DNA from 2 places in the Cellulomonas sp. NPDC057328 genome. Region 1 is predicted to be linked to the other one. Evidence: riboswitches for the same ligand, from Rfam matches in the RefSeq annotation. Region 1 holds a riboswitch; the other holds the start of a gene.
What was found. A riboswitch is a leader RNA that binds a small molecule or an ion and turns the genes downstream of it on or off. The one in region 1 is predicted to bind thiamine pyrophosphate.
Positions count from the first base shown of each region.

Region 2: another riboswitch for thiamine pyrophosphate. It lies ahead of ACFUMH_RS02455 (thiamine ABC transporter substrate binding subunit); the one in region 1 lies ahead of ACFUMH_RS09975 (YkoF family thiamine/hydroxymethylpyrimidine-binding protein).

Region 1 covers NZ_JBHUZW010000044.1:17,464-21,966, reverse strand. Annotated here, with positions in the region: gene ACFUMH_RS09990 (glutathione S-transferase family protein) at 1-603, shown strand, start outside; gene ACFUMH_RS09985 (CHAD domain-containing protein) at 600-1,538, shown strand; gene ACFUMH_RS09980 (hypothetical protein) at 1,624-1,983, shown strand; TPP riboswitch at 2,109-2,204, shown strand; gene ACFUMH_RS09975 (YkoF family thiamine/hydroxymethylpyrimidine-binding protein) at 2,359-3,105, shown strand; gene ACFUMH_RS09970 (ECF transporter S component) at 3,102-3,857, shown strand; gene ACFUMH_RS09965 (ABC transporter ATP-binding protein) at 3,854-4,503, shown strand, end outside.
Region 2 covers NZ_JBHUZW010000006.1:60,347-64,849, reverse strand. Annotated here, with positions in the region: gene ACFUMH_RS02460 (ABC transporter permease) at 1-754, opposite strand, end outside; gene ACFUMH_RS02455 (thiamine ABC transporter substrate binding subunit) at 765-1,862, opposite strand; TPP riboswitch at 1,939-2,061, opposite strand; gene ACFUMH_RS02450 (DUF4235 domain-containing protein) at 2,220-2,474, shown strand; gene ACFUMH_RS02445 (SulP family inorganic anion transporter) at 2,618-4,183, opposite strand; gene ACFUMH_RS02440 (MerR family transcriptional regulator) at 4,341-4,503, shown strand, end outside.

The DNA.
Region 1 (4,503 bases):
CACCACCGCCCCGGCGCGCCGGACCTCTACCCCGAGGCGCTGCGCGACGAGATCCACGCGGTCGACGCGCGCGTCTACCGCGACGTCAACAACGGCGTGTACAAGTGCGGCTTCGCCGGGTCGCAGCGGTCGTACGAGCGCGCCTACGACCGCCTCTTCGCCGGTCTGGACTGGCTGACCGAGCGCCTCGGCGACCGCCGCTACCTCGTCGGGGACACGATCACCGAGGCGGACGTGCGGCTGTTCACGACGCTCGTGCGCTTCGACGCCGTCTACCACGGCCACTTCAAGTGCAACCGCACGAAGCTGACCGAGATGCCGGTGCTGTGGGCCTACGCGCGGGACCTGTTCCAGACGCCGGGCTTCGGCGACACCGTGGACCTCGTCCACATCAAGCAGCACTACTACGAGGTCCACACGGACATCAACCCGTCGGGCGTCGTGCCCCGCGGCCCGCTCGTGGGCGGCTGGCTCACCCCGCACGGTCGCGAGGCGCTGGGCGGCCGGCCGTTCGGGGACGGCACGCCGCCCGGACCCGTGCGGGACGACGAGCGCGTCGCGGCCGGGCACGGTGCGGACGGCGACGGGGAGGGCGCGGCATGAGCGGCACGTCGGACGCGCCGTCGACGCCGCTGCCGCACGCCTCCGCCGAGCCGCGCGACGGCACGGCCCGCGAGCACGTGCGCGCCTACGTGGCCGCCGCCGTCGCGGCGCTCGTCGCCGCCGGGCCCGGCCTCGAGCAGGGCGACGACGACGCCGTGCACGACGCGCGCGTCGCGACCCGGCGCCTGCGCACCGCACTCGGGGTGTTCCGGCCCGTCCTGGACCGCGAGCGCGTCGAGCCCCTGCGGGACGACCTGCGGGCGCTGGGCCGGCTGCTCGGGGACGTGCGCGACCCGGCGGTCGAGCGCGACGCCCTCCTGCGCGGCCTCGAGCGGGAGCCCGACGAGCTCGTCGTCGGGCCGGTCCGCACGCGCGTGGACGACGACCGGCGCGCCGCCCGCACCGCGGCGCTCGACCCGCTGCGCACGCACCTGGCGTCCGGGGCGCACCGGCGCACGCTGGCCGCGCTCGCCGCGCTCGCCGAGGACCTCCCGGCCGGTCCGCGCGCCGACGAGCCGGCCGACCGCTTCCTTCCCCGCCGGGCGCGCCGCGCCTGGCGCCGCTTCGACGCGGCCGTGGGGCGCGCCCTCGCCCTGCCACCCGGTGACGCGCGCGACCACGCGCTGCACGAGGCCCGCAAGGACGCGCGCCGCGCCCGGTACGCGAGCGAGGTGGCGGCGTCCGCCGTCGGCCGCGCCGCGCACCGGTCCGCACGTCGCGCGAAGGACGTGCAGTCCGCGCTCGGCGACCACCACGACGCGCGCGTGCGGCAGGCCTCCCTGCGCCGGATGGCGATGCAGGCCCACCTCGACGGCGAGAACGCCTTCACGCTGGGCCGCCTGCACGGGCTGGCGGAGGCGGCCGCGGACGCCGCGGAGCGCGAGTCGGTGACGGCGATCGACCGCGCCCGGCGGCGCCGCGGCTGGCTCGGCTGAGGCGACACACCGCCGTCCTCCTCGCGCGGACCGGCGATCCCGTCCCGGGAGGCCGGTCCGACGCCCCGCCCGTAGCGTGGAGGGCATGACGGATCGCCCCGAGGTGGAGCAGTTCTTCGACGAGTACGCGCGCGGGCTGCTCGCCCGCGACGCCGGCGCGGTCGCCGGGCTGTACGCGGTGCCCGCGCTGATCGCGTTCCCCGCCCAGTCGCTGGCGGTGGCCGACCGGTCGCAGACCGAGGCGTTCTTCACGAGCGCGTGGGAGCAGTACGACGGGGTCGACGACGTCTCGTCCGACGTGCGGGTCGTGGCGGAGACCGGCCACAGCGTCTGGGCCGACGTGACCTGGCGCTACGGCGACGAGCGGACCGAGCGGTTCATCTACCAGCTCGTCGACGACGCGGGGACCTGGCGGATCGCCGTGCTGACGCCGATCACCGACTGAGCCGTGGGGCCGGGCAGGGCCCGGCCCCGCGGCTTCCGCGGACGACCCGTGCAGCGGACGGCGCGGGACCGCGGACGCCCTGGTGCCGCAGGCGCGGGCCGCGCTAGGGTCGGCGCCACACGCCCCCGGGGAGCGCAGGAGCGCTGAGAGTGCCGGCCGGACGCCCGTCGTCCCACCGGCTGACCCGTGGAACCTGATCTGGTCAGCACCAGCGTAGGGAGCAGGGCTCGTGCCGCGGCGACCGCGGCGCGCCTCGTCCCCGTCGCGCGCCCCCGCGGCTGCGCGCCGGGGCGGGACGCGCACGGGTGCCGGGGTGCGTCGCGTCCTCCTGCCCCGGCTGCGTCCTCACCCGGGGGCCCGACCCCGGGAGGACCCGTGACCCGCACGACCGCCAACCCGCCGCCCGCGACGGCCCCGCACGACCCGACGGGCGCCGACGCGCCGACCCCCGCGGCGACGCCGCTCCGCGCGCCCGCCGGCGACGGCGCGGCGGCCCGTGCGCGCGCCGCCGCCCTCGGGGTGGGCGCCCGCGTGTCGGTGCACCCGCACCGCGACGACTTCGCCGACGTGCTCCTCGGTGCGCTGGCCGTGCTCGACCGCACCGGCGTCGACGTCGTCACCGACGACGTGTCGACGCTCGTGCGCGGCCCCGAGGCGGACGTCCTGCGGGTCGTCGTCGACCTCGTCGCCGCGGTCGCGCGCGAGGGCGGCCACGTCGTGGCGCACGTCCACCTGTCACGCGGCTGCCCCGGCGAGGTCGCGTGCGACCTCGGCGACGACGTCGTCCTCGCCCCCGTCGACCTCGCCCCGCCGGCGCCCGTGGGCGTGCCCGCGAGCGCGCACTGGGCTCTGTACCCGCTCGGCGTGGGCGGGCACCTCGACGCCGTGCTCGCGGCGGTCGACGAGGCGGGGACGCGCGTGCGCGTCACGTCCGAGCACTGCGTCACGCGGCTCGACGGCGACCTCGCCGACGTGCTCGGGACGGTCGCGCTGGCGTGGGCGCGCACCGGCGAGCACGTGCGGCACGTCGTCACGCACGTGACCGTGTCCGTCGGGTCGCCGTCCGTCGGGTCGCCGTCCGTCGGGTCGCCGTCCGTCGCGTCGTCGGCGGTGGCGCCGTGACCGCGGCCGGGCGCGACGTCGCGCCGGACGCGGGCGCCGACCGCGTCGACGCCGACCGGAGCGCCGACGCGCCGGTCGTCGACGTGCGGGCACGGCGCGGGCTCACGCTCTCCGAGCTGGTGCTGCTGGCGGTGCTCGCGGTCGTGTTCGGGTTCCTGTACTGGGCCCTGGTGCAGGCGTGGGCGGCGCTGCAGATCGCGATGGGGCCGTTCGGCGACCTGGCGCAGCACGTGCTCATCGGCGGGTGGATGGTCGTCGCGCCCCTCGCGATCTACATCGTCCGCAAGCCCGGCGTCGGGGTGGTCGTCGAGCTGGTGGCCGCGCTCGTCGAGGTCGCGTTCCTCGCCTCGCCGGTCGGGCCGATGCTGCTGCTCGTCGGGCTCGTGCAGGGCGTCGGCGCCGAGCTGGCGTTCACGCTCACCCGGTACCGGCGGTACGGGTGGTGGGTCTTCGTCGCGAGCGGCGTCAGCGCCGGGCTCGCCAGCACGCTGCTCGGCACGGTGCGGTACGGCTGGCACCTGCAGGACCTGTTCGCGCTGCGCATCGGGCTGCAGGTGGTGAGCGGCGTCGTGCTGTGCGGGCTGCTCGCGCGCGTCCTCGGGGACGCGCTCGCCCGTACCGGTGTGCTCGACGAGACGGCGCTGGGCCGCGAGCGGCGTGCCCGGCGGGCGGCGCGCGGTGCCGGCGCGGACGGTGCCGGCGCGGACGGGCCCGGCGTGGACGAGGCCGGCGTGGACGGGGCGACGGCGTGATCGAGGTGACCGGTCTGCGGGTGCGCTGGCCGCACGCCGGGGACGACGTGCTCGCCGGCGTGGACCTGCGGGTCGACGCCGGCGAACGGGTGCTGGTGCTGGGCACGTCCGGGTCGGGCAAGAGCACCCTGCTGCGCACCCTCGCCGGCGTCGTGCCGCAGCAGGTCGACGCGTCCACGTGGGGCGACGTGCGCGTCGCCGGGCACCGCGTCCTCGCCCCGGTCGCCCCCGGGGCGCCCGCCGTGCCGACGACCACGACGGCCGGCGTCGCCCGCGACGTCGGCACGCTCACGCAGGACCCGTGGGCGCAGCTGTGCCTGCCGACCGTGGCGGACGAGGTGGCCTCGGGGCTGGAGCACCGGGGCGTCCCGCGGGAGGAGATCGGCCCCCGCGTGCGCGCGGCGCTCCTCGCCGTGGGGGCCGCGCACCTGCACGGTCGCCGGACGGCCGGGCTGTCGGGCGGCGAGGGGCAGCGGGTGGCGCTCGCGACGGTCCTGGCGGCGCGTCCGCGGGTGCTCCTGCTCGACGAGCCCACGGCGCTGCTGGACCCCGCGGGCGCCGCCGCCGTGGGCGCTGCGGTGGGCCGCGCCGCGGCCGGGCGCGCCACGCTGCTCGTCGAGCACCGGCTCGACGAGCAGGGCGGGCA
Region 2 (4,503 bases), on a different contig from region 1:
ACTGCGTCGTCTGCACCCAGATCTCGGTCTCGACGGTGCCGAACTGCCGCCCGCCCAGCACGAGCACCGTGCCGAACGCCGTCGCGCAGAACAGGAACGTCAGCGACGCCGCCGACGCGATCGCCGGCGCGAGCGCGGGCAGCGTCACCGTGCGGAACGCGCGCCACGGCGACGCACCCAGCGACCGCGCGGCCTGCTCGGCGCGCGGGTCCAGCCGCTCCCACAGGCCGCCGACCGTGCGCACGACGACGGCGTAGTTGAAGAACACGAGCGCGAGGACGATCGCCGTCCGCGTGCCGTCCAGCCCGAGCCCGCCGAGCAGGCCGCCCTCGACGAGCAGCGACCGGAACGCGACGCCCACCACGACGGTCGGCAGCACGAACGGGACCGTGACGAACGCGCGCAGCGCGCCGCGCCCGCGGAACGTGCACCGGTGCAGCAGGTACGCGCCCGGCACGCCCAGCAGCACCGCGCCGAGCGTGCCGAGCGTCGCCTGCGTGAGCGTCTGCCCGACGATCCGCCACGTGCGCGGCCGGGACAGCACGTCGGCGAACCCGCCGAGGTCGAGCACGCCGTCCGCGACGAACCCGCGCCCCACGATCGCCGCGACCGGCCAGGCGAAGAACACGCCGAGGAACAGCAGCGGCGCCGCGACCGCGGCCGCCCACGCGAGGACGCGCCCGAGCGGCACCCCGCCGCCGCGGACCCCGGGGGGTGCGGCGGCGGGGCGGGCCCGCTCGAGCGTCGTCGTCATGGCCGGGTCGTCAGCCCACGACCGTGTCGGACCACTGCGTCAGCCACTCCTCGCGGTGCGCGTCGATGTCCGCGGCCGGGACCTCGAACGGCTCCTCGGCGAGCGGCGCCCACCGCGTCCACTCCTCCGGCAGCTCCACGGCCGAGCTCACCGGGTACACGTACATCGACGTCGGGATGTCGGCCTGCACCTCGTCGGAGAGCAGGAAGTCGATCAGCTGCGCCGCGCCCTCCGGGTTCTCGGCGCCCGCGAGCACGCCCGCGTACTCGACCTGGCGGAAGCACGTGTCGAGCAGCGCGCGGGTCGTCGGCTCCGTGCCGCCCTCGGGGACGGTGAACGGCGGGGACGACGCGTACGACAGGACGACCGGGCGCGGCCCGTCGCCGCCGCCGGCGGTGAAGTCGGTGTAGTAGGCCTCCTCCCAGCCGCTCGCGACCTTGAGCCCGTTGTCGCGCAGCCCCGCCCAGTACCCCGTCCAGCCGTCCTCGCCGTACGCGCCGACGGTGGCGAGCAGGAAGGCCAGGCCCGGCGACGACGTCACGGGGTCCGGCACGACGACCAGGTCCCGGTACGCCGGGTCGAGGAGGCTCTCGAGCGTCGTCGGCTCGGGGACGCCCTGCGCCGCGAACCACGTCGTGTCGACGTTGAGGCAGACGTCCGAGTAGTCCACCGCGATCAGCGCACCCTCGTCGTCGCCCTCGACGGCGTAGGCGGCGGCGTCCTCGGCGGCGGGTGCCGTCACGTCGGCCGGGACGACGACCCCCTCGTCGAGCGCGCGCGTCGCGAACGTGTTGTCGAGGCCGTAGACGACGTCGCCGAGCGGGGCGTCCTTGGTGAGCACGAGCTGGTTCGCGAGCGCGCCGGCGTCGGCCTGCTGCACCACCTCGACGGTCAGGCCCGACTCCTCCTCGAACTGCTCGAGCAGGCCCTCGGCGAGCGCGAACGACTCGTGCGTGACGAGCGTGACCGTGCCGGCGTCGGCGCTGCCGCTGGGGTCGCCGGACGCGTCGTCGGCGCCGCCGCCGACCGCCGAGCAGGCGCTCAGCGCGAGGGACGCGACGCCGGCGAGGGCGAGGGTGCGGGCACCGGTGCGGGTGCGGGGGGTCATGTGGTCGTGTCCTCCGTCGTCGTGCGGAGGGGTCCCACGCCGACGCACGCACCCGCGGGGACGCACGACCGGCGGGGAAAGAGCTAGCCCGACTCCCTACGCCGGTATCACCCGGATCAGGTTCGAGGGTCTGCGGTGGTCCGCACTCTCAGCGTCCAGCGCGTCCTCGCGGACGCCCGACGCTCCCCTGTCGTTCACCGCGATCCTAGACCCGTGCACCGACGTCGTCGGACACGCGTCCGACGCCCGGCCCCCGGGTCCGCAGCGGCGCCCGGCGCCCACCGGACTGCGGAGTGCCCCGCACCCCGTTAGCGTCGTGCCAGCACCGCAACACGGCGCACGACCTGGGAGGACGCGTTGGGCGACAACGACAAGTCGATGGTGGCGAAGCTCGTCGGGATGGGCGTGACGCTCGGTGCGGCGTGGGTCGCGCACAGGGTCGTCGAGCTCGGCTGGGAGAAGGCCCGGGGCCACAAGCCGCCGGCACCGGACTCGACCGACGACGACATCAACTTCTCCGAGGTCGCCGTGGCGGCCGTCATCACGGGTGCGGTGGTCGCGCTGTCGCGCGTGCTGGCGACCCGCGGCGCGGCCAAGCTCATCGCCCGCTAGCCGGTCTCACCCTCGCGGCCCCTGTGAGATCGCGGGTCCGCTGCGAGGTCGCGGGTTCGGTGTGAGGTCGCGGGCTGGAAACCGCGACCTTGCACGCAACCCGCGACCTCGCGTCCGGTGGGGGATCGGCGGGCGCGCGTGCGTCAGTGGCCCGCGCCCAGGCGGCCCGCCAGGCGGTCCAGGCGGGCCGCGCTGTCGGCGTTGACGCCGACGAACTCGACCTCCGTGCCGCGGGCGGCGTAGCGCTGCCGGATCGCGTCGAGCGCCGCGACCGTGGACGCGTCCCACACGTGCGCCCGGGACAGGTCGACGACGACGCGCGCCGGGTCGCCGGCGTAGTCGAACCGGTGCACCAGGTCGTTGGAGGACGCGAAGAACAGCGCGCCCTCGACGGCGTACACGCGCTCCCCGTCGTCGTCCGCCGCGTCGAGCCGCGTGACCGTCGTCAGGTGCGCGACGCGCCGCGCGAACAGCACCGTCGCGACGAGCACGCCGACGCCCACGCCGTACGCGAGGTTGTGCGTCGCCACGGTCACCGCGACGGTCGCGACCATCACCGCGGTCTCGGACAGCGGCATGCGGCGCAGCGTGCGCAGCGAGTGCCAGTCGAACGTCCCGACGGCCACCATGACCATCACGGCGACCAGCGCCGCCATCGGCATGATCGCGACGACGTCGCCGAGGCCCACGCACAGCACGAGCAGGAAGACGCCCGCGAGGAACGTGGAGATGCGGGTCCGCGCCCGCGACACCTTCACGTTGATCATCGTCTGGCCGATCATCGCGCAGCCGCCCATGCCGCCGAAGAACCCGGTGACGACGTTCGCGACGCCCTGCCCCCATGCCTCGCGCGTCTTGTCGGAGTGCGTGTCGGTGACCTCGTCGACGAGCTTCGCCGTCATGAGCGACTCGAGCAGCCCGACCACGGCCATCGCCAGCGCGTACGGGAGGACGATCTGCAGCGTCTCGAGCGTGAACGGCACGTCCGGGACGAGGAGCGACGGCAGGCTCTCCGGCAGCGCGCCCTCGTCCCCGACGGTCGGCACGGCGATGCCCGCCGCGACGACCAGGACGGTCAGCAGCACGATGGCGACCAGGGGCGCCGGGACGACCGTGGTGAACCGCGGCAGCAGCACCATGATCGCGATCCCCGCCGCGACGAGCGGGTAGACGACCCACGGCACGTCGACCAGGTGCGTCAGCTGCGACGTGAAGATGAGGATCGCCAGCGCGTTGACGAAGCCGACCATCACCGAGCGGGGGATGAACCGCATGAGCCGCGCGACGCCGGCGAGCCCGAGCACGACCTGGAGGACGCCCGCGAGCACCACGGTCGCCAGGAGGTAGTCGAGGCCGTGGTCGCGCACCACCGGCGCGACGACCAGCGCCACGGCTCCCGTCGCGGCGGAGATCATCGCCGGCCGCCCGCCGACGACCGCGATCGTGACCGCCATGGTGAACGACGCGAACAGCCCGACGCGCGGGTCCACGCCGGCGATGATCGAGAAGGCGATCGCCTCGGGGATGAGCGCGAGCGCGACGACCAGCCCGGCGAGCACCTCGGTGCGCAGGCGCGCGGGCGAGCGCAGCGCGGAGCGGACGGACCACGTGGCGTCCGCCTCGGGGGCGCCGTCGACGGGGACGGGCGTGGGCGCCGGGTCGGCGCGCGGGACGACGGGCGCGGGCTCGCGGGGCGTGTCGGCAGGCACAGCTGTCCCCTTCCGGGGGTGATGCGGGGCGGGGACCGTGCGCGGCGTCGGGCACGGCAGGGCGTGGCGCCCTGGGGCGGCGGCAACTCTACCCTCACGTGAGGGTAGGGTCGACCGTCCCGGCCGGCGGTGGCCGACGACCCGGCAGGATGTGCCCATGACCGACGGCTCGCAGGCGACGACCATGCACATCGGCGCGGTCGCGGAGCGCACGGGCCTGTCGCTGCGCACGCTGCGGCACTACGACGAGGTCGGCCTGCTGCGTCCGTCCGGCCGCACCGACGGCGGCTTCCGCCTGTACACGGACGCCGACGTCGAGC